4 regions of the Streptomyces sp. NPDC014801 genome follow, and region 1 is predicted to be linked to each of the others. Evidence: riboswitches for the same ligand, from Rfam matches in the RefSeq annotation. Region 1 holds a riboswitch; each other region holds the start of a gene.

The links. Region 1 has a riboswitch for cobalamin ahead of cobN (cobaltochelatase subunit CobN). Riboswitches for the same ligand answer to the same signal wherever they lie in the genome.
Region 2: it holds a riboswitch for cobalamin, as region 1 does, so the genes downstream of both, ACF1AL_RS23300 (HoxN/HupN/NixA family nickel/cobalt transporter) here and cobN (cobaltochelatase subunit CobN) in region 1, are expected to answer to the same signal.
Region 3: it holds a riboswitch for cobalamin, as region 1 does, so the genes downstream of both, ACF1AL_RS25170 (ribonucleoside-diphosphate reductase subunit alpha) here and cobN (cobaltochelatase subunit CobN) in region 1, are expected to answer to the same signal.
Region 4: it holds a riboswitch for cobalamin, as region 1 does, so the genes downstream of both, ACF1AL_RS03125 (prenyltransferase/squalene oxidase repeat-containing protein) here and cobN (cobaltochelatase subunit CobN) in region 1, are expected to answer to the same signal.

What each region holds. Positions count from the first base shown of each region.
Region 1 is NZ_JBIBXG010000024.1:15,875-21,622, reverse strand. Features, by position in the region: gene ACF1AL_RS38330 (precorrin-2 C(20)-methyltransferase) at 1-1,391, opposite strand, end outside; gene ACF1AL_RS38325 (precorrin-8X methylmutase) at 1,388-2,029, opposite strand; gene ACF1AL_RS38320 (cobalamin biosynthesis protein CobG) at 2,022-3,293, opposite strand; cobalamin riboswitch at 3,338-3,492, shown strand; gene cobN (cobaltochelatase subunit CobN) at 3,524-5,748, shown strand, end outside.
Region 2 is NZ_JBIBXG010000009.1:310,588-316,335, forward strand. Features, by position in the region: gene ACF1AL_RS23280 (carboxypeptidase regulatory-like domain-containing protein) at 1-166, opposite strand, end outside; gene dnaK (molecular chaperone DnaK) at 387-2,276, opposite strand; gene ACF1AL_RS23290 (DUF4142 domain-containing protein) at 2,503-3,219, shown strand; gene ACF1AL_RS23295 (ArsR/SmtB family transcription factor) at 3,277-3,636, opposite strand; cobalamin riboswitch at 3,959-4,144, shown strand; gene ACF1AL_RS23300 (HoxN/HupN/NixA family nickel/cobalt transporter) at 4,172-5,284, shown strand; gene ACF1AL_RS23305 (nucleoside hydrolase) at 5,304-5,748, opposite strand, start outside.
Region 3 is NZ_JBIBXG010000010.1:291,599-297,346, forward strand. Features, by position in the region: gene ACF1AL_RS25165 (ribonucleotide-diphosphate reductase subunit beta) at 1-221, opposite strand, end outside; gene ACF1AL_RS25170 (ribonucleoside-diphosphate reductase subunit alpha) at 278-2,641, opposite strand; cobalamin riboswitch at 2,764-2,922, opposite strand; gene ACF1AL_RS25175 (GNAT family N-acetyltransferase) at 2,968-3,477, opposite strand; gene mctP (monocarboxylate uptake permease MctP) at 3,579-5,216, opposite strand; gene ACF1AL_RS25185 (DUF3311 domain-containing protein) at 5,213-5,479, opposite strand; gene ACF1AL_RS25190 (GntR family transcriptional regulator) at 5,686-5,748, opposite strand, start outside.
Region 4 is NZ_JBIBXG010000001.1:707,641-713,388, reverse strand. Features, by position in the region: gene ACF1AL_RS03140 (glycosyltransferase family 4 protein) at 1-199, opposite strand, end outside; gene ACF1AL_RS03135 (TetR family transcriptional regulator) at 407-1,039, shown strand; gene ACF1AL_RS03130 (GNAT family N-acetyltransferase) at 1,048-1,590, opposite strand; cobalamin riboswitch at 1,775-1,913, shown strand; gene ACF1AL_RS03125 (prenyltransferase/squalene oxidase repeat-containing protein) at 1,999-3,201, shown strand; gene ACF1AL_RS03120 (SCO2322 family protein) at 3,198-3,836, shown strand; gene ACF1AL_RS03115 (energy-coupling factor transporter transmembrane component T) at 3,916-5,208, shown strand; gene ACF1AL_RS03110 (ABC transporter ATP-binding protein) at 5,205-5,748, shown strand, end outside.

The DNA.
Region 1 (5,748 bases):
CGCATGTCGACCTCGCCCGGATCGAGCTCGGCCAGCCGCACGACACGCACCTGCTCACCCGAGCCACCCACGTCCCGTGCGACCACCACCACAGTGTCCGGCGCCCGGTGCTCCAACAGCAGCTCACGGGCCTTGGCCACCTGCCAGGTACGACTGCGCGACCCCGGGTTGTACAGGGCCAGCACCAGGTCTGCCGAAGCGGCCGCACGCAGCCGCTCGGCGATGACCTCCCACGGCTTGAGCCGGTCGGACAGGGAGATGGTGGCGTAGTCGTGACCGAGGGGCGCACCCGCACGGGCCGCGGCGGCATTGGCGGCGGTCACCCCGGGCAGCACCCGCACCCGCACACCGTGGTACTCCTCCTGCGAGGCCACCTCCAGGACGGCGGTGGCCATGGCGAAGACGCCCGGGTCGCCGCCGGAGACCACGGCCACCCGCCGCCCCCGCTGGGCGAGCTGGAGCGCGAACTCGGCGCGCTCGGCCTCCACGCGGTTGTCCGACCCGTGGCGGCGCTGGCCCTCACGTACGGGTACGCGATCCAGGTACGTCGTGTAGCCGACCAGGTCGTCGGCGGCGGCCAGCGCGCCCCGCGACTCGGGCGTCAGCCACAGCGGCCCCGCGGGACCGGTGCCCACCACCACGACCTCACCCTGTTCGCGCACGGCCGGCTCGGCGTCGACCTGGCTGGGCAGCACCGCGACCGAGAAGTACGGCACCGACTCCGCCTCGACGTCGGCGAACCCGGCCAGGCGTTCCCCGGCCATGGTGGCCCGCTCCACGTAGCGGGCCTGTCCCAGCTTCCCCGAACTCTCCAGCGCCCGGCGCACCTTGGGAAAGGTCCGCCCCAGCTTCATGACGACGGCGGCATCCGTCGAGGCGAGGCGGGCCGTCAGTTCCTCCTCGGGCAGCGTGCCCGGCAGGATCGTCAGCACCTCCTCGCCCTCCGCCAGCGGGGCCCCCAGCCGGGCAGCCGCCGCGCTCACCGACGTCACACCCGGGATCACCTCGGTGTCGTACCGGCCGGCGAGCCGCTTGTGCATGTGCATGTAGGAGCCGTAGAACAGCGGGTCGCCCTCGGCGAGCACGGCGACCGTACGGCCGGCGTCCAGATGGGCGGCAAGGCGCGCCGATGCCTCGGCGTAGAACTCCTCCATCGCGCCCCGGTAGCCGCCGGGGTGGTCGGTGGTCTCGGTCGTGACCGGGTAGACCAGCCGCTCCTCGATATGGTCCTCGCGGATGTGCCCGGCGGCGATCGACCGCGCGATCGACCGGCCGTGGCGGGCACTGTGATAGGCGATCACGTCCGCCTCGGCGATGACCTCCACCGCCCGCACCGTCATCAGCGACGGGTCACCGGGGCCCAGCCCCACCCCGTACAGCTTGCCGCTCACTCTTCCTCACTCGCGATCGCGTTGAGGGCCGCCGCCGCGATGGCGCTGCCACCCCGGCGGCCACGGACCACCAGGTGCTCGAGACCCGAGGGGTGGTGCGCGAGGGCGTCCTTGGACTCGGCGGCGCCCACAAACCCCACAGGTACACCGATGACAGCGGCCGGCCGCGGCGCGCCATCCTCGATCATCTCCAGCAGGCGGAAAAGCGCGGTGGGCGCGTTGCCGACGGCGACCACCGCGCCCTCCAGCCGGTCGCGCCACAGTTCCAGGGTGGCGGCGCTGCGCGTGGTCCCCAGCTTGCGCGCGAGGTCCGCCACGGACGGGTCGGACAGCGTGCAGAGCACGTCGTTGCCGGCCGGGAGCCGCTTGCGGGTCACACCGCTGGCCACCATCTGCACGTCGCAGAAGACGGGCGCGCCCGCGCGCAGCGCCTCGCGGGCCCGGGCCACCACACCCGGCGTGTACGCCAGGTCCCGGACCAGGTCGACCATCCCGCAGGCGTGGATCATCCGGACCGCGACCTGCGAGACGTCAGCGGGCAGACCCGCGAGGTCCGCCTCCGCGCGAATGGTGGCAAAGGACTGGCGGTAGATGGCCGCGCCGTCCTTCTCGTACTCGAACACCGTGCTCCTAGTCATCCGTGGGGTCCGTGCTCGCCGCAGCCAGGGCGGCAGCGAGCTGCGAGGGATCGTCGATGGTGCGGGCGGTGCCCTCACGTCCGCCTCGTACGGCGGTGATCCGGTAGCCGCCGTCCCCGGTGGCGACGGCGTCGACGTGGTCGCCGAGCGGCCGGCCGCAGCGCCGCTCGCAGCCGGAGAGGTAGACCGGGAGGCTGCCGCTCGCGCCGAGGGCTCCCACCGCGTCCGCCCTGACATCCGCTCGCGACTTGGCGCACCCCGGCCGCCCGATGCAGGCACCGACCCGCAGCCAGGCAGACGCCGGATCGGTGATCAGTCCTGTGGCGGCCAGATCGGTGAGCCGCTTGGCCGGGGTCGCGGGCAGCACGACGCCCCGCCAGGGCGTCAGCCGCAGCTCGTGCGACGCGGCGGCCGTCAACTCCGCCCACTGGACGGCACTGACGCGGCCCAGCGGGGCGAGGACGGACACACCCCCCGAATGCGCGATCGCGCCAGGCCGTGGCTGTGCTCCGACGGGCCACGGTGCGACCACAGAACTCGCGGCAGGCGTCCAGCGCACCACCTCGGCGGCCAGGCCGTCTCCCCGGTCCGGGAGTTCGGCCACCCGCCACGCCTGTCCGCGGCTCGCCTTGAGGAAGGCTTCTGCGGCGAGGAGTGCCGCCGCGGGTGCCTCGTCGGCGCTGACGCGGGCAAGGCGGCCGCAGGAGCCGATGCGCATCCAGGCGTTCCCGTCCGGTGCCGCGCGCACCGTCACGTCCGCGTCGAGGCCGGCGACGTCCCCCCGCCCGTCGTCGAGGGCGAAGAGGAAACGCCCCGACAGGCCCGTCGCGGTGTCGCTCGCGCACAGCAGAGCGTCCAGCTTCCGCAGCCAGGGACGTACGTCGGTGTGCCCGTCTGCGTCCAGTCCGGACAGGGGGGAGGCGACGATGTTGCGGATCCGCTCGTGCCGCGCAGAGGGCAGCAACCCCGTCGCGGTGAGCCGGTTCGCCAGTTCCCCACCGCACCCGCCGGCGAGCCCCCGCAACTGCACGTTGCCCCGAGAGGTCAGGTGCAGCTCGCCGTCCCCCAACTCGAGTGCCGCCTGCCCGAGAGCCCGAGCCTGATCGACGCTCAACACCCCACCGGGAACGCGCACTCGGGCCAGCGCACCGTCCCCCGCGGCATGCAGACGCAGCGCCCCCGGGCAGGCGTCACCGCGGTCCCGGAAGGCCGCTGCGGCCTCGGGCGACGGAGGTACGGGTGCCGTAGACATGGCGGCGAGCATACCGATGATCAGACCGAAGGTATGCCCCGCACTGGTGTGGTGCCCCTTACTATGCTCCTCGGTGGATCATCCGGTCCACCTCGCCAAGACGGCGACAGGGGAGGAAGCCCGGTGCAAATCCGGCGCGGTCCCGCCACTGTGAACCCGCCACCTCCATGGACGGGTGAGCCAGGAACTCCCGCCGTCCGACACCACCCGGGGCGCGGACCCCGAGGAAGGCCAGACGCCGCATGATCCTCCTGCTGTCGACGTCCGACACCGACCTGCTCAGCGCCCGAGCGGCCGACGGCCCGGTCGCATACCGCTTCGCCAACCCGGCCCGCCTCGACCTGGACGAACTCCCCGCCCTCCTGGACGGCGTAGGCCTGGTCGTCGTCCGCCTCCTGGGCGGACTGCGCGCCTGGCAAGACGGGCTCGACCTGCTGCTGGCCGACGGCCGGCCCGTTGTCGTCCTCACCGGCGAACAGGCTCCCGACGCCCAGCTGATGGCCGCCTCCACCGTCCCCGTCGGTATCGCGGCCGACGCCCACGCCTATCTCGCGCACGGAGGCCCGGCCAACCTGGAGCAGCTCGCCCGTTTCCTGTCGGACACGGTCCTGCTTACCGGCCACGGCTTCGATCCGCCGGCACCGGCCCCCACCTGGGGCCCGCTGGAGCGGCCGGCCCCGGCAGACCCGGGCGCCCCCAAAATCGCGGTGCTCTACTACCGCGCCCACCACATGAGCGGCAACACCGCCTTCGTGCACGCCCTGTGCGACGCGATCGAGGAGGCCGGGGGCAGGCCGCTGCCGCTCTACGTCGCCTCCCTGCGCGCCCCCGAGCCGGACCTGATCGACGAACTGCGCGCCGCCGACGCCATCGTCACCACGGTGCTGGCCGCCGGCGGCACCAAACCCGCCGAGGCGTCGGCCGGCGGCGACGACGAGTCCTGGGACGCGGGCGCCCTCACCGCCCTCGACGTGCCCATCCTCCAGGCCCTGTGCCTGACCGGCTCGCGCTCCACATGGGAGGCCAACGACGAGGGCGTCTCCCCGCTCGACGCGGCCAGCCAGATCGCCGTCCCCGAGTTCGACGGCCGCCTGATCACGGTGCCGTTCTCCTTCAAGGAGATCGACGCCGACGGCCTCCCGGCCTACGTCGCCGACCCCGAGCGCGCCGCCCGCGTCGCCGGGATCGCCGTACGCCACGCACGCCTCAGGCACATCCCGGCCGCCGACAAGCGCCTGGCGCTCGTCCTGTCCGCGTACCCGACCAAGCACTCCCGGATCGGCAACGCGGTCGGACTGGACACCCCGGCCAGCGCCGTCGCCCTGCTCAGGCGTCTTCATGAGGAGGGCTACCACTTCGGCGCCGAGGACATCCCCGGGCTAGCCTCCGGTGACGGCGACGAACTGATCCGCGCGCTCATCGAGACGGGCGGACACGACCAGGACTGGCTCACCGAAGAGCAGCTGGCCCGCAACCCGGTGCGGATCCCGGCCGCCGACTACCGCCGCTGGTTCGCCACCCTGCCCAAGGACCTGCGGACAGCCGTCGAAGAACACTGGGGGCCGGCACCCGGTGAGATGTTCGTCGACCACAGCCGCAACAAGGACGGCGACATCGTCCTCGCCGCCCTGCACTACGGCAACCTGCTGATCCTCATCCAGCCCCCGCGCGGCTTCGGCGAGAACCCCATCGCCATCCACCACGACCCCGACCTCCCGCCCTCCCACCACTACCTGGCCGCCTACCGCTGGATCGCCGCCCCGCAGTCCGAAGGCGGCTTCGGCGCGGACGCGATGATCCACCTCGGCAAGCACGGCAACCTCGAATGGCTGCCCGGCAAGAACGCAGGCCTGTCCGCCGCCTGCGGGCCCGACGCCGCCCTCGGCGACCTCCCGCTCATCTACCCGTTCCTGGTCAACGACCCCGGCGAAGGCACCCAGGCCAAGCGCCGCGTCCACGCCACCCTCGTCGACCACCTCGTCCCGCCCATGGCCCGCGCCGACTCCTACGGCGACATCGCCCGCCTGGAGCAACTCCTCGACGAGTACGCCCAGATCTCCGCGATGGACCCGGCCAAGCTGCCCGCGATCCGCGCCCAGATCTGGACCCTCATCCAGGCCGCCCGCCTCGACCACGACCTCGGCCTGGACGACCGCCCCGACGACGACGGCTTCGACGACTTCCTCCTCCACGTCGACGGCTGGCTCTGCGAGGTCAAGGACGCCCAGATCCGCGACGGCCTTCACACCCTCGGCACCCCGCCCACCGGCCCCGACCGCGTCAACCTCGTCCTCGCCATCCTCCGCGCCCGCCAGATCTGGGGCGGCACCACCACCCTGCCCGGCCTGCGCGAGGCCCTCGGCCTCGACGAGTCCTCGGCGACCCGCACCACGGCCGACGAGGCGGAGGAGACGGCACGGGCATTGGTGCAGGCCATGGAGGACGCCGACTGGGACCCGGCCGCCAT
Region 2 (5,748 bases), on a different contig from region 1:
GGCCGCCGTATCCGGCGACCTCCAGCAGGCCCTGGTGGCCGGGGACGATGGTCACCGAACCCCACAGTTCCCGGCCCTCGGCGGGGGCGGGGGAGGTGGCGAGGACGGTCAGCAGCAGGGCCGCGGAGCAGGCGAGGGCGGCGGGCAGCGGGCGGGGGCGTCTCATGGTGGCGCGGGCTCCCTGTACGAGTGGTCGGGTCGGTCCCCCGCGACGCATTCTTCCGCCTTGCCGCTCCGCTGCCCCGCGATGTACGCCCGTCCGCGTGACGGCGACGTGCCACACCGGCGCGCAGCTACGTAAGGGGTGGCTGCAACCCCCTAGGGGCGCGGGGAACTGCGCGATCAGCCCACCACTCACCCGCACCCGGCAGTGAAGGCGTAGCCCCTTACTCCTTCCCCCGCTTTTCGTCGTCCACGATCTCCGCGTCGACCACGTCGTCCTCCCCCTTCGCCCCGGCGGAACCGGACCCGGAGCCGGACTCTCCGGAAGCGGACTCGCCGGCGGTGCCACCCTCCCCCTGACCGCCGGAGGCCCGCGCGTACATCGCCGTACCGATCTTCTGCGCCGCCTGGGCCGCCTTGTCGATCGCCTGGCGGATCTCCCCCGTGTCCTCGCCCTTCAGCTTCTCCTTCAGCTCCGCCAGCGCCTCCTCCGTCTCCCGCCGGGCGTCCGCCGGGATGTTGTCGGGGTTGTCGCGGATGAGCTTCTCCGTCTGGTAGACGAGCTGCTCCCCCTGGTTGCGGGTCTCCGCCGCCTCGCGCCGGCGCCGGTCCTCCTCGGCGTGCTGCTCGGCCTCCCGCACCATGCGGTCGATGTCGTTGCGCGGCAGCGCCGACCCACCGGTGACGGTCATCTTCTGTTCCTTGCCGGTGCCGAGGTCCTTCGCGAAGACGTGCATGATCCCGTTGGCGTCGATGTCGAACGCCACCTCGATCTGCGGCACGCCCCGCGGCGCCGGCGGCAGCCCCGTCAGCTCGAACATCCCGAGCTTCTTGTTGTACGAGGCGATCTCCCGCTCCCCCTGGTAGACCTGGATCGTCACCGACGGCTGGTTGTCCTCCGCCGTCGTGAAGATCTCCGAACGCCGCGTGGGGATCGTCGTGTTGCGTTCGATGAGCTTGGTCATGATGCCGCCCTTGGTCTCGATCCCGAGGGACAGCGGGGTGACGTCCAGCAGCAGGACGTCCTTGACCTCGCCCTTCATCACTCCGGCCTGCAGCGACGCGCCGACCGCGACGACCTCGTCCGGGTTGACGCCCTTGTGCGGCTCCTTGCCGGTGAGTTCCTTCACCAGCTCCGTGACGGCCGGCATCCGGGTCGATCCGCCGACCAGCACCACGTGGTCGATGTCCTTGACGGAGATCCCCGCGTCCCGCACCGCGTTCTGGAACGGCCTCCGGCAGCGCTCCAGCAGATCCGCCGTCAGCTGCTGGAACTGCGCCCGCGTCAGCTTCTCGTCCAGATGCAGCGGCCCCTCGGCGGAGGCGGTGACGTAGGGCAGGTTGATGGTGGTCTCGGTCGACGACGACAGCTCCATCTTCGCCTTCTCCGCGGCCTCCCTCAGCCGCTGCACGGCCATCTTGTCCTTGCCGAGGTCCACGCCGTAGTGGTTCTTGAAGGTGGTGACGAGATGGTCGACGATCCGCTGGTCCCAGTCGTCACCGCCGAGGTGCGTGTCCCCGTTGGTGGCCTTGACCTCGATGACGCCGTCGCCCATCTCCAGCAGCGACACGTCGAAGGTGCCGCCGCCGAGGTCGAAGACGAGCACCGTCTGGTCGTTCTCCTTGTCCAGCCCGTACGCGAGCGCGGCGGCCGTCGGCTCGTTGATGATCCTGAGGACGTTCAGGCCGGCGATCTCCCCGGCCTCCTTGGTCGCCTGGCGCTGGGAGTCGTCGAAGTACGCCGGCACGGTGATCACGGCGTCGGTGACGTCCTCCCCGAGGTAGGCCTCCGCGTCCCGCTTGAGCTTCTGCAGCACCCGCGCGGAGATCTCCTGCGCGGTGTACCGCTTGCCGTCGACGTCCCCCTGTTCCGGGAACCGCCAGCCGTGATCGCCCACGTGCCGCTTGACGGACCGCGCCGTGCGCTCCACGTTGGTCACGGCCTGCCGTTTGGCCACCTCGCCGACCAGCACCTCGCCGTTCTTGGCGAAGGCGACGACGGACGGGGTGGTGCGGGCGCCCTCCGTGTTGGTGATGACGGTGGGCTCACCGCCCTCCAGGACCGAGACCACCGAGTTCGTGGTGCCGAGATCGATTCCCACCGGACGCGCCATCGGGCTCTCCCTCCTCGGGTGCCGCAGCTGCGGGGATACGCCTGGTTCACCTGGTTCACCCCATTTTCCTGCATCCGTCGTGAGCAGGTCGCGGTCGGGGAAGATTTTTCCGGCCGCTCCGAACACAACCCGCCGTCCCTGCGTACTCCTGTCCGTACGTCCCTGCGACCGGACACCGACAGGAGGCATGGTGCGACTCTCGCGGAACGCGACGGGAACCCTCTTCGTGGGCGGCGCCCTCGGCCTGACCCTCGTGGCGCTCGCCTATCCCGCCATGCTGGGCGTGCAGACGGTGTCCAGCGACACCTCGCGGGTGATCGCGAACACCCAGTGGGGGCCGCTCACCGAGGGCGACCGCGACTTCGTGGTGAAGGTGCGCGCGGCCGGCCTGTGGGAGTATCCCGTGGGCCAGATGGCGTTGAAGAAGAGCACCGACAAGGCGGTCCTCACCGCCGGGCGGCACCTGATCGACGGGCACGCGGCGCTGGACATCACGTGCCGCCGTATCGCGCCGATGCTGAACATCACACTGCCCAACCTGGCCAGCCCCCAGCAGCAGGGCTTCATCGCCACCCTCAACGCGGACACCGGCCGGCAGTTCGACTCCGACTTCGCCAACATCCTGCGCATCACCCACGGCTCGATCTTCAACACGATCGCGAAGGTCCGCTCCACGACGAAGAACACGCTGGTGCGCGCGCTCGCCGACCAGGCGAACGACACCGTGCTGGACCACATCACGGTCATGGAGAAGACCGGTCTGGTCAACTTCGACCAGGCCCTCTTCCAGCAGACCGCCCCGCCGAAGCTGCCCTCGACCGACGTCACGCCGCCACCCCCGGCCGCGGGCCAGCCGCAGGTGGTGCTGCCCCCGCCGCCGAACGCGACGTCCACACCCGTCGCCCTGCCCGGCGACCCGGCGCCGAGCCCGACGGTGCGCTAGCGCGCCGACCTCCGGCGGCCCGGCCGACGCCGCCGCCGACCGGGCCGCCGGAGGCCGTCAGCTCGTGTCGGCGGCACACTGCGCGAGCAGCGCCCGTACGTCCTCGTCGACCACCCGGTAGCGGACGATCCGGCCCTCCTTCTCCCCCGCCACGGTGCCGGCCGCCCGCAGCAGCCGCAGGGCCTGCGAGACGGCCGGGTCGTTCATCCCGGTCGCGATCGCCAGGTCGGACACGGCGAGCGGGCCGGTGCGGTGCAGGGCGAGCAGGAGGGCGAGCCGGTTGGGGTCGGCCAGCAGGGAGAAGCGGTCGGCCCAGGCACGCACGTGAGCGGCGTCGCCGATGGCGGCGATGGCGTCACAGACGCGGTGGCCGTCGATGGTCCGGCGGTCGGCGCGGTCGGGGGGCACGAGGTGCATGCCGGCATTCTCCCGCCCCGACCCCGACCCCCGGCGCGCGGGCCCGGCGCGCGGCCCCCACCTCGTCCGCCCCGCCCGTAGGCACCGGAAGGCGGACCGGGCCCCGGGAGGCGACCCGGACCCGGGCAGCAGGCCTCAGGAGATGACCCGGACCCGGGCAGGAGGCCCGGTCGCAAACCCCCAGGGGCACCCCCGAAGGTGCCCCGCCCCCCTCCCCCAGGGGTACTCCCACAACCACCCCGGACGTGACCCGCGCCCCCTCTCCTCTGTGATCTTGGATACCTGCTCAGCTGTGCAGCTATGCAGAAGAGGTCCCGGACCCCTACCGTGGGCGGGCCGTGGTGTTCGGGAAGTCGGTGTGGAACCGACGCGGCCCTCGCCACTGTGATCGGGGAGTTCACGTCCCGTCCGGCCGTGTGCCGGGCCACTGGTCGTACGACCGGGAAGGCAGGGACGACGGACGCACGACCCGTCAGCCAGGAGACCGGCCACGGCAGCTCACGAAGTGATCCACGAGGTGCTGGAGCGTGACCGGATGACCCTGCCCGACCCTGCCCCGACGACCGCCAAGGCCCAGTTCGCCTGGCGCCGCGAGGACACCCTGAAAACGGCCGGCCTGATGGCCGTCATCGCGGCACTGCACGTCGTCGCGTTCGGGATCCTCTTCCTGCTCGTCGTACCCGGCCACTACGAGGTCGGCTCCAAGGCCTTCGGCATCGGACTCGGCGTCACCGCCTACACCCTCGGGGTGCGGCACGCCTTCGACGCCGACCACATCGCCGCCATCGACAACACCACCCGCAAGCTCATGGCCGACGGCAAGCGGCCGGTGTCCGTGGGCTTCTGGTTCGCGCTCGGGCACTCCAGCGTGGTCGTCGCCCTCGCCGTGATGATCGCGGCGGGCACCCAGCTCGCCGACCGGGTCACCAATGAGGGGTCCACCACCCACCAGGTGCTCGGCTTCCTCGGCACGACCATCGCCGGCGGCTTCCTCTACCTCATCGCCGCGCTCAACCTGGTCGCCCTGGCCGGCATCCTGAAGGTGTTCCGTTCGATGCGGGCCGGCACGTACGACGAGACCGAGCTCGAACGCCACCTGGACTCGCGCGGTTTCATGAACCGCTTCCTCGGCCGGCTCACCCGCTCCATCTCCCGGCCGGGCCAGATGTACCCGCTGGGCTTCCTGTTCGGCCTCGGCTTCGAGACCGCCACCGAGGTCACGCTGATGGTGATGGCCGGCTCGGGCGCGGCGGCCGGACTGCCCTGGTACGCGATCCTGTGCCTGCCGCTGCTGTTCACGGCGGGCATGTGCCTGTTCGACACCCTGGACGGCACGTTCATGAACTTCGCCTACCAGTGGGCGTTCTCCAACCCGGTGCGCAAGGTGTTCTACAACCTCGCCATCACCGGCCTGTCCATCGCCGTCGCGTTCGTCATCGGCACGATCGAGCTGGTCGGCGTGCTGCACGACAAGTTCGACCTGCACGACGACGTCACCGGCTGGATCGCCGGGATCGAACTGGACAGCGTCGGCTACCTCATCGTCGCCCTGTTCGTGCTGGTGTGGGCGGTGGCGATCGGCTACTGGCGGATCGCCAAGGTGGAGGAGCGCTGGTCCCCGCCCTCCGCCACCACCGCCGCCGACTAGGGGGTGTCGGGAGAGTCCCTCAGCGCTCCACCGTGTCCAGGTACAGCTTCACGTAGCGGTCGACGTCGACCTCCAACGCGACGTCGACCAGCGGCTGTTCACGGGCGCCCTCGTGGATCTCGGACTCGCCCGGCCGGGGGCGCCGGTCGACGATGGTCTGTCCGCGGCCCGGCCCGGGGGCCAGCGACACCTCCACCGGCAGGGGACGGGTCGTCAGCCCGGCCGGGTCGGCGACCGCGCACACCGCGCCCGCGTCGCCGAGCCCGCCGGCCTCCTCGGCCTCCGGGGCGCCGCCCTGCGTGGTCGGCCGGTGGGCCAGCAGCTCTCCGGCCAGCCGGGTGCCGGGCTCGCCGCTCCCGCGCATCCGGTGCACGTCCGTGGCCGGCACCACGACCCGCATGAACACGTCCAGGCCGTACATGGTGATCGGCACGCCGGCGCTCAGCAGGATCGCCGCGGCCTCC
Region 3 (5,748 bases), on a different contig from region 1:
GCCTCGGGCGAGTTGATGTGCTTGTACAGCGTCAGCACCAGGTTGTTCGCCACGATCGAGTCGCCCGTCGCGAAGAAGGCCACCAGCCGGCCGATGAGGTGCTGCTCCGCCGGTGTCAGCTTCGCCAGGTCGGCGACGTCGGAGTGGAGGTCGACCTCCTCCACGGTCCAGGTGTTCTTGATGGCGTCCCGGTAGCGCTCGTAGAAGTCGGGGTAGCGCATGGGGCGCAGGGTGAGCTCGAAGCCGGGGTCGAGCAGGTTCTGGGGGCGGGCGGTCGTCACTGGCAGGCCTCGCAGGACTCGGGGTTTTCCAGGGAGCAGGCGACGGCCTCTTCGGAGGTCGCCTGCTGCACGGGGACGGTGGCCTGCGCCTGGGCGGCGCGGGCGATGCGCGTCGCGGGGCGCGAGCGGAGGTAGTACGTCGTCTTCAGCCCGGACTTCCAGGCGTAGGCGTACATCGAGGAGAGCTTGCCGATGGTCGGCGTCTCCATGAAGAGGTTCAGGGACTGCGCCTGGTCCAGGAACGGGGTCCGGGCCGCCGCCATGTCGATCAGGCCGCGCTGCGGGATCTCCCACGCGGTGCGGTACAGCCGCCGCACCTCTTCGGGGATCCAGGCGAAGTCCTGCACCGAGCCGTTGCTGTCCCGCAGGGCCTCCCGGGTGCGGGCGTCCCAGACCCCCAGGTCCTTGAGGTCCTGCACCAGGTAGGAGTTGACCTGGAGGAACTCACCGGACAGCGTCTCGCGCTTGAACAGGTTCGACACCTGCGGCTCGATGCACTCGTACACGCCCGCGATGGACGCGATGGTGGCGGTCGGCGCGATCGCGAGGAGCAGGGAGTTGCGCATCCCCGTGGTGGCGATACGGCGGCGCAGCGCCTCCCAGCGCTCCGGCCAGGTGAGCTCCACGTCGTAGTGGTCGGGGTGCAGCACCCCCCGCGCGGTGCGGGTCTTCTCCCAGGCCGGCAGCGGGCCGTTGCGCTCGGCGAGGTCGGCGGAGGCCTCGTACGCGGCGAGCATGATCCGCTCGGCGATCCGGGTGGACAGCGCCTTCGCCTCGGGGGAGTCGAACGGCAGGCGCAGCTTGAAGAAGACGTCCTGCAGCCCCATCGCGCCCAGGCCCACCGGGCGCCACTGGGCGTTGGAGCGGCCCGCCTGCTCGGTCGGGTAGAAGTTGATGTCGACGACCCGGTCGAGGAAGGTGACCGCGGTGCGGACGGCGCCGTCCAGCCGCGCCCAGTCGATGTCGCCGGCCGCCGCGTCGACGAAGGCGCCGAGGTTCACCGACCCCAGGTTGCACACCGCCGTCTCGCCGTCGTCGGTGACCTCCAGGATCTCCGTGCACAGGTTGGAGGAGTGCACGACGTGGCCCGGGAGCGCGGTCTGGTTGGCGGTGCGGTTGGCGGCGTCCTTGAAGGTCATCCAGCCGTTGCCGGTCTGCGCGAGGGTGCGCATCATCCGGCCGTACAGCTCGCGCGCCGGGATCGTCTTCCGCGCCAGGCCCGCCTGCTCCGCCTTGCGGTAGGCGGCGTCGAACTCCTCGCCCCACAGGTCGACCAGCTCCGGCACGTCGGCCGGGGAGAACAGCGACCACATCTCGTCGGCGTTCACCCGGCGCATGAACTCGTCCGGGATCCAGTGCGCGAGGTTCAGGTTGTGGGTGCGGCGGGCGTCCTCACCGGTGTTGTCCCGCAGCTCCAGGAACTCCTCGATGTCCGAGTGCCAGGTCTCCAGGTACACCGCGGCCGCGCCCTTGCGCCGCCCGCCCTGGTTCACGGCGGCGACGGAGGCGTCCAGGGTCTTCAGGAACGGCACGATGCCGTTGGAGTGCCCGTTGGTGCCCCGGATCAGCGAACCGCGGCTGCGGATGCGGGAGAACGACAGCCCGATGCCGCCGGCGTGCTTGGAGAGCCGGGCGACCTGGTGGTAGCGCTCGTAGAGGGAGTCCAGTTCGTCCCGCGGGGAGTCCAGGAGATAGCAGGACGACATCTGCGGGTGCCGGGTGCCGGAGTTGAACAGGGTGGGGGAGGAGGGCAGGTAGTCCAGGCGGCTCATGAGCCCGTAGAGCGCGGCGACTTCGTCGACCGCCCGGGCCGTGTCGTCCTCGGCCAGCCCGCTCGCCACCCGCAGCAGGAAGTGCTGGGGCGTCTCGACGACCTTGCGGGTGATCGGGTGCCGCAGGAGGTAGCGGCTGTACAGCGTGCGCAGGCCGAAGTAGCCGAAGCGGTCGTCGGCGCCGGTGTCGATCAGCGCGTCGAGCCGCCCGGCGTGCAGGCGCACGAAGTCGGCGGTCCGGTCGGCGATGAGACCCTCGCGGTGGCCCACGGCCACGGAGTCGGTGAAGGACGTCACGCCCTGCGAGGCGGCTTCCGCGCGGATGGCGAGGGTGAGCAGGCGGGCGGCGAGCCGGGAGTAGGCCGGGTCCTCGGAGATGAGTCCGGCGGCGGCCTCGGTGGCCAGTTCCCGCAGTTCCGCCTCGTCGGCGTGCGCCGACCGGCCGCGCAGCGCCGCGGCGGCGACCCGGCCGGGGTCGGTGTCGGGGAGGTCGGCGGTCAGCTCGGTCAGGGTCCGCAGCAGCGCGGCACCGGGACCGTCGGTGAGCGATGCGCCGGCTGAAGCCGGATCGGCGGGCGCGATGGTCACGTGGGGCTCTCCCTCGCTCGGCACGGGGCCTCGGCGAGGGCAGGGGGCAGCACACGAGCGCACGGGGCGCCGCGTCCACCGGCCCATTCCGCGAGGCCCGGACGTCAGGGCACACCGGCCGGGTGGCCGGGTGCACTGTCGGCAGGTCCTCGGACTGACTCCTGGGCACGGCGTTTCCGGGCGGGGCCGGGGAACGGACATGCACAAGTACACCGTTGCGGGACAGTTCCGGATTCGCACCGGATTCCCCTGCGGCGACAGCGAGCATGAGCATACATCTAGTGCCGGGCTGTCGCGTCACCCCCAGATGTTGTGTCCCGGTGGTGTCACAGCGTCAGCTCGTAGGTGAGCAGCATGATGTCGTCCAGCTCGGGCAGGGGGTTCCAGTCCCGCTCGGGCGTGCGGACGAAGCCCAGGCGTTCGTAGATGCGGTGGGCGGCGCGCATGGTCCGCTGGGTCGACAGCACGATGGCCGTGCAGCCCTCGACCGCCCGGGCGCGCTCGACGCAGGCCCGCACCAGCGCCTCGCCGGTGCCCCGGCCGCGCGCCTCGTGGGCCACCGCGAGCATCCGTATCTCGGCCTCGCCGGGGCGGGCGATGTCGGCCATGGGGCCGCCGGCCGGGACGAAGGTGACGCCGCCGAGGACCGTGCCGCTGTCGTCGGCGGCGACCAGCACCTGGGCCGCGGCGGCGCGCCGGGCGACGTCGCGCAGCTCGTCGAGGTAGGTGTCGCTCTCGCCGAAGTCGAGCAGCCCGTCGTGGAGATAGGCCCGGGCGGTGATCTCCCCGAGCACGGCGTACTCGGCGGGGTCGGCCGGGCGGATCCGGATGTCCATGGGGTGAGTGTGCCGCACGGGTACGACAACGGGCCGCCGGATTTCCCGGCGGCCCGTGTGCGCGGACCGGACGGTGACCGGAGCGCGGGTGCGCGGACCGGTCAGTGACCGGCGCCCGCCGTGGCCGGCGGCAACTCGACCTGGACGCCCGGGTCGCCGGCGTCGGCCGTGTAGTCCTCCGGCCGGGTCTCGTCCGTGCCCTCGGGCGCCTTCAGGGCCTTCAGGACGAAGGTCAGCACGACCGTCACGACCACGTTGAGGACGAACGCCGTCAGGCCGATGTAGCCGATCTCGCCGATGCCGGGGATCTCCTTGGCGGAGCCGCCGAAGTGCTTCTGGCTCGGGTTGGTCGGCGAGGGCACGCCGTAGGCCACCAGCGTGCCGTAGACCATGCCGACCGCCCAGCCCGCCAGCAGCGCCCAGCGGTGGAACCACCGCGTGAACAGGCCGCCCACCAGGGCCGGGAAGGTCTGCAGGATCCAGATGCCGCCGAGCAGCTGGAAGTTGATGGCGACCGTCTTGTCCATGGTCAGGACGAAGACCAGCGCGCCGACCTTCACCAGCAGGGACACCAGCTTGGAGACCTTGGTCTCCTGCTCGGGCGTCGCGTCCGGCTTGATGAAGTCCTTGTAGATGTTGCGCGTGAACAGGTTCGCCGCCGCGATCGACATGATCGCCGCCGGGACCAGCGCCCCGATGCCGATCGCCGCGAAGGCGATGCCCGCGAACCAGTCCGGGAACATGGTCTCGAACAGCTGCGGGATGGCCAGCTGGCCGTTCTGCACCTTGATCCCGGCCGCGATCGCCATGAAGCCGAGCAGCGCGAGCAGGCCCAGCATCAGCGAGTACAGCGGCAGGATCGTGGTGTTGCGGCGGATCACCTCACGGCTCTTGGAGGAGAGCGTCGCGGTGATCGAGTGCGGGTACATGAACAGCGCGAGCGCGGAGCCCAGCGCCAGCGTGGCGTAGGTCCACTGCTGTGCCTCGCCCGAGGCCAGCGCGCCCCGCGGCTTGCCCGTGGTCGGGTTGACCTGGCTGAACGCGTCGCCCGCCTTGGCGAAGATGTCGTCGAAACCGCCCAGCTTGATCGGGATGTAGATGATCGCCACCGCGATGACGAGGTAGATCAGCGCGTCCTTCACGAACGCGATCAGCGCGGGGGCCCGCAGACCCGACGAGTACGTGTACGCCGCCAGCACGCCGAACGCGATCAGCAGCGGCAGGTCCTTGACGAACCAGTTGGTGTTCTCGCCGCCGCCGACGCCCATCACGTCCAGCACGGCCTGGATGCCGACGAGCTGGAGCGCGATGTACGGCATCGTCGCCAGGATGCCGGTGACGGCCACGGCCAGCGACAGTCCCTTGGACCCGAAGCGGCCGCGCACGAAGTCCGACGTCGTCACATACCCGTGCTTGTGCGACACCGACCACAGCCGGGGCAGGAAGGTGAAGATCAGCGGGTAGACGAGGATCGTGTACGGCACCGCGAAGAAGCCGGACGCGCCCGCCGCGTAGATCGCCGCCGGCACCGCGACGAAGGTGTACGCCGTGTACAGGTCGCCGCCGAGCAGGAACCACGTGATCCAGGTGCCGAACGACCGTCCGCCCAGGCCCCATTCGTCGAGGCTGTGCTCGTTCTCGGCCTTGCGCCAGCGGGCCGCCAGGAAGCCCATGACGGTCACGAGCAGGAAGAAGAAGATGAAGACGCCGAGTGCGACGCCGTTCACGCCGTCCTTCACTTGTCCGCACCGCCCTTCTGGGACGCGCGGGCGCGCTGGTCACGCTGCCACAGCTTGTAAGCGATCATCGTCAGTGCCGTGGAGATGAGCACCCACAGCATCTGGTACCAGTAGAAGAACGGGATCCCGATGAAGGCCGGGTCCACCTTGGCGTAACTACCGACCCACAGCATCGCCACGAAGGGCGCGACAAGGCAGAGGGCGATGACGACGCGCACGGGCGTCACCACCGCCGGTCTGGACACATCTGGCGCATTCGACATCGCGCGGCTCCGTCCCCTCACTGATCACCTGTGCAATGCGCAGGAAATCTAGGTCAGGTGTAGCAGGAACGGAACCCCTCGTCCGTATAACGGTCGTTGACATCCGTGACCGTTATACGACCGCGATGCCGCCGCGATCCGGCGGCCCGCTGCCGGGCCGCTGCCGGGCCGCCTCGGTGGGGGGGCGAGGTGGGCCCCCCGGGGCGTCAGTCCTGAGGGCGCTTCAGGCGGGCCACGAACTTGTAGCGGTCGCCCCGGTAGACCGAGCG
Region 4 (5,748 bases), on a different contig from region 1:
GGACGGGATAGGGCTGGGCCCCGATGACCTCCACGCGGTGGCCGAGGCGGGCCAGTTCGCGGGAGAGGTGGCGGACGTAGACGCCCTGTCCGCCGCAGAACGGGTTCCCTTTGTAGGTCAGGAGCGCGATGTCGAGCGGTCGCCCGCCGTCCGCGGCGCGGTCCGCACGGGACCCCGTCCGACTGGCCTCAGCGGTCACTCCGGGCCCCTCTCTGCCTGCACTGTCCCGCGAGATTACGCCGGGACGCTAATCTAGAACAAGTTTCAGACTTGATCGCTCAGGAGGCTCCGAATCTACCGGCAGGTAGCGACGCTGTAAGCAGTGGATCAGGTGATTCACGCCACGGGCGCGCGGCTGCCATGCTGTCCGAACGCACGCCCTCACCGACTGTCACGGACGGGACCCATGCCTGCGCACGCCCCTACCACGCGCCCCGCCACCTCACCGCTCACCGAGCGTCAGGAGGAGCGCCGCCGCCGCATCCTGCGGGCGAGCGCGCAGCTGGCCGGCCGGGGCGGCTTCGACGCGGTGCAGATGAGGGAGGTCGCGGAGGCCTCGCAGGTGGCGCTGGGCACGCTGTACCGCTACTTCCCGTCCAAGATCCATCTGCTGGTGGCCATCATGCAGGACCAGTTGGAGCACATGCACGGCACGCTCCGCAAGAGGCCGCCGGCGGGCGCGAGCGCGGCCGAGCGGGTGGCGGAGACGCTGATGCGCGCCTTCCGCGGCCTGCAGCGCGAGCCGCTCCTCGCCGACGCCATGGTCCGCGCGCTGACCTTCGCGGACCGCAGTGTCTCCCCCGAGGTGGACCAGGTCTCGCGGCAGACGACGGCGATCATCCTGGACGCGATGGGCCTTCAGGACCCGGGCCCGGCCCAGCTGTCCGCGGTCCGCGTCATCGAGCACACCTGGCACTCGGCGCTGATCACCTGGCTGTCGGGCCGCGCCTCCATCGCCCAGGTCAAGGTCGACATAGAGACGGTGTGCCGGCTCATCGACCTCACCGAGGCCGACGCCGCGGGGCCGGCCGCGCCCTGACCCGGCGACTACCGCCGCGCGTCGGGCCGGTAGTCGCGGGCGAGGAGCCCGAGCAGCACCTCGTCCACGAACTCGCCCATCACCCACGCCGAGGAGCGCAGCACGCCCTCGCGGACGAAGCCGTTGCGCTCGGCGGCGCGCAGCATCGCGGTGTTGTCCGCGAGCGTCTCGATCTGCAGCCGGTGCAGGCCGCGCACGACGAAGCCGTAGTGGCACAGCGCCGCGACGACGTCGCTGCCGTAGCCCTTGCCGCGGCAGGACGGCAGCAGGCCCAGCCCGATGTGGGCGCAGCGGTTGTGGGTGTCGATGCCCCACAGGTTCGCCATGCCGACCAGCGTGCCGCCCTGCAGCTCCACGACGGAGAACGGGACGCTCCCCTGCTGGGCGGGGTCCGGCTCCAGCCGCGGGTCCTTGGCACCGGGCATGACGGGACGCCACGGACCGGCCTCGGCCCGCGAGGCGTTGACCACGTCGTCGAAGAGCTCGGCCCGCAGTACGGGGATGTCGTCCTCGTGCCGGGCCCGGAGCCCGACCTTGCCGCCTTTGAGCATGCCCGCTTCCTATCGGCCCCGGGAGGGCGGCGGCAATCGAATAAAACGAAGAACGGTCCCTCCTGAGCCAGGGCGGCGGCGATCCGCGGGGGGCGTGCGCGGCCGGGCGAGCGTCACCCCGGGCGGCCGCCACCGGGCCGCCCTCGGCCGCCCCCGGGCCGCCACCGGGCCGCCCCTCGGACCCTTCCTACGGCCCGGTAAAGTAGCGGCGTCGTCATCACACCCGTACAGGGGGAAGCCGGTGCAATTCCGGCGCTGACCCGCAACCGTGAGCCGCCCATCGACGGCGAGCCGGATCGCCCTGCGCGGACGTGAACGGCTCACGCACCGTCGAGGTCTACGGAGCCGAGCCGCCCGGGGTCCTCCCGCGCTGCCCGGCTCCCGTCCAGGGAGAGGCAGCCGCCGATCATGAATGTCCGTCGCAGCGCCGCGGCCGTCGCCGCCGTCGCCGTGCTCGGCGCCGCCGCGCCCGCCGTCGCCGCGTCGCCCGCCCCGTCCCCGTCACCGGCCCTGCCGTCCGGGCTGTACGGCACCGCCGACCCGACGTACGACGGCGTGTGGCGCCAGTCGCTCGCCCTGCTCGCGCAGCACACCGCCGGGGTGAAGCCCGCCGGCAAGGCCGTGGACTGGCTCACCGGCCAGCAGTGCGCGAACGGCGCGTTCGCCCCGTTCCGCGCGGAGCCGGCCAAGCCGTGCGACGCCAAGACGATGGTCGACACCAACCAGACCGCCGCCGCCGTGCAGGCCCTCGCCGCGCTCGGCGGCCACGACGCCGTGACCGGCAAGGCGATCGCCTGGCTGAAGTCCGTGCAGAACAAGGACGGCGGCTGGGGCTACACCGCGGGCGGTGCCAGCGACGCCAACTCCACCTCCGTGGTCGTCGGCGCGCTCGCCGCGGCCGGGGAGAAGCCGGAGAGCGTCACCAAGGACGGCAAGTCGCCCTCCGACGCCCTGCTGAAGCTCGCTCTGCCGTGCGCCGAGGGTGGCGCCTTCGCCTTCCAGCCCGACAAGGCCGGCAAGCTCGCCGCCAACGCGGACGCGACCGCGGCGGGTGTCCTCGGCGTGCTGGGCAAGGGCCTGGTGACCACGGCGGGCCCGCGGGCCGAGGCGGTCTGCAAGGACGCCCGCACGCCGGCGCAGGCCGCCGCCAACGGCGCCGCCTACCTCGCGCAGGCGGTGGCCAAGGACGGCCACCTGACCTCCGCCATGCCGGGCGCCACCGCGCAGCCCGACTACGGCAACACCGCCGACGCCGTCGTCGCGCTCGCCGCGCAGGGCGGTGCGGCGAGCGCCGCCAAGCCGCTGGCGTGGCTGGAGAAGAACGGCGCGGCCTGGGCCAGGCAGAGCGGCCCCGCCGCCTACGCCCAGCTGATCCTCGCCGCGCACACGGCGGGCGCCGACCCGCGCCACTTCGGCGGCCAGGACCTGGTCGCCGGCCTGAACGCGACCGGCCCGGCCCCGCAGGCCGCCGGGCAGAAGGCCGACACGGCCGAGAAGAGCGAGAAGGACGACGACTCGCCCTTCGGCGTGTGGTGGTTCGTCGGCGTCTGCCTGGTCGCCGGCATCGGCGCGGGCTTCCTGATCAGCGGCCGCAAGGGGCGCGGCAAGTGATCCGCCGCGCCGCCGTGCTGTGCCTGGCCCTGCTGCTGCCCCTGGTGGCGGCGGGCCAGGCGCGGGCCGTCGGCTACCGGTACTGGTCGTTCTGGGAGCGCGACGGCGGCACGTGGACCTACGCCACGCAGGGCCCGTCGACGGCCCGCCCGGCCGACGGCGCGGTGCAGGGCTTCCGGTTCGCGGTGAGCGAGGACTCCTCCTCCGCGCAACGACCACGCGGTGCCGCCGACTTCGCGGCGATCTGCGCGCGGACGCCGGCCCAGGACGGCCACAAGCGCGTCGCGCTGGTCATCGACTTCGGTACGGCCGCCGACGCCCCGTCCGGCGAACGCCCGCCCGCCGCCCGCACGGCGTGCGCCCGCGTCCCCGAGGACGCCACGACGGCCGAGGCCCTGGCCGCCGTCGCGAGCCCCCTGCGCTACGACACCAACGCCCTGCTGTGCGCCATCGCCGGCTATCCCGGGCGCGGCTGCGGCGAACAGGTCTCCGCCAAGGCGACTCCCACGGCCGCCCCCGAGCCCGGGAAGTCCTCCGACGGCCCGTCGGTGGGCCTGATAGCGGCCGGCGCGGCGGTACTCACCCTGGCAGCAGCAGCCACCTGGCAATCCCGCCGCCGCCACCACCATGACTGACGACGCCCACACCCCTAACCCCCAGAGAGCAGCGGGCAATCGAGCCGACGCAGCAGCGGGCAATCGTGCCGCTGGGGCGATGGGGGTCCCCCCTGCACCGGAGCTTGTCGGAGGTGCTTGGGGGAGGGTGGGCGCTGCGGCACCCCGCAACGCCGGGCAGCAGAACCCCACGGCGCTCACCGGGACACGCGGCACAGCCGAACGCCGGGCACCGCACCCCACGGCGGTCACCGCACCCACCAGGACAGCTCACCCCACCCTCCACCCCGCCGCTTGGTGGCTGTGGGCCCTCGGCCTAGGCACCGCCGCCACCCGCACCACCAACCCCCTCCTGCTCGCCCTCCTCGTCGCCGTCTCCGCGTACGTCGTGACGACCTGCCGCACCGACGCCCCCTGGGCCCGCTCCTACTCCGCGTTCCTCAAACTCGCCCTGGCCGTCCTCGCCGTACGCCTCTTCTTCGCCGTCGTCCTCGGTTCCCCCATCCCCGGCACGCACGTCGTCGTCACGCTGCCCGAGGTCCCCCTGCCGCACTGGGCGCAGGGCATTCGCCTCGGCGGCCGGGTCACCGCCGAGGGCTTGCTGTTCGCGGCGTACGACGGCCTGCGGCTGGCCGCGCTGCTGGTCTGCGTCGGCGCGGCGAACGCCCTCGCCAACCCGCACCGGCTGCTGAAGTCGCTGCCGGGCGCGCTGTACGAGACGGGCGTCGCCGTGGTCGTCGCGCTGACCTTCGCCCCGCACCTGATCGCGGACGTGCAGCGGCTGCGGGCCGCGCGCCGGCTGCGCGGCCGCCCGGACCGGGGCCTGCGCGGGCTGCTGCAGGTCGGCCTGCCGGTGCTGGAGGGCGCGCTGGAGCGGTCGGTGGCACTGGCCGCCGCGATGGACGCTCGCGGGTACGGCAGGACGGCCGCCGTGCCCGCCCGGGTGCGCCGTACGACGGCCGCGCTCACCCTGGGCGGGCTGCTCGGGGTGTGCGCCGGCACCTACGGTCTGCTGACCGCCGACGGCGGCCGCTACGGGCTGCCGGTGCTGTGCGGCGGGGTCGCCGCGGCGCTGGCCGGCCTGTGGCTCGGCGGCCGCCGTACCGCGCGCACCCGTTACCGCCCCGACCCGTGGGACGCGCGCGCCCTGTCGGTCGCCGCGAGCGGGGTCGCCGTGGCCGCGCTGCTGGTCCTCGCCGACTCCCCCGCCCTGCACCCCGGCGTGGTCCCGCTGGCCGCGCCCGCCCTGCCGCTGTGGCCGGCGGCGGCCGCGCTGCTCGGCCTGCTGCCCGCGTTCCTGGCCCCGGCCGCCCGCGAACCGTCCGCCGGGAAGACGCCCGGAAGAGAACCCAGAAGAAGGCCCGGGTCGACGCCCGAGGAGGAGCCGTCGTGATCCGCTTCGAGAACGTCTCCGTGACCTACGACGGGGAGCCGGAACCGACCGTCCGGGGCGTCGACTTCGAGGTGCCCGAGGGCGAACTCGTGCTGCTCGTCGGCCCGTCCGGCGTCGGCAAGTCGACCGTCCTGGGCGCGGTGAGCGGGCTCGTCCCGCACTTCACGGGCGGCACCCTGCGCGGCCGCGTCACGGTCGCGGGCCGCGACACCCGCACCCACAAGCCGCGCGAACTCGCCGACGTCGTCGGCACGGTGGGCCAGGATCCGCTCGCGCACTTCGTCACCGACACGGTCGAGGACGAGCTCGCCTACGGCATGGAGTCCCTCGGTCTGACCCCGCAGGTGATGCGGCGCCGCGTCGAGGAGACCCTGGACCTGCTCGGCCTCGCCGACCTGCGCGACCGCCCGATCGCGACCCTTTCCGGGGGCCAGCAGCAGCGCGTCGCGATCGGTTCGGTGCTCACCCCGCATCCGCGGGTGCTGGTGCTGGACGAGCCGACGTCGGCGCTGGACCCGGCGGCCGCCGAGGAGGTCCTCG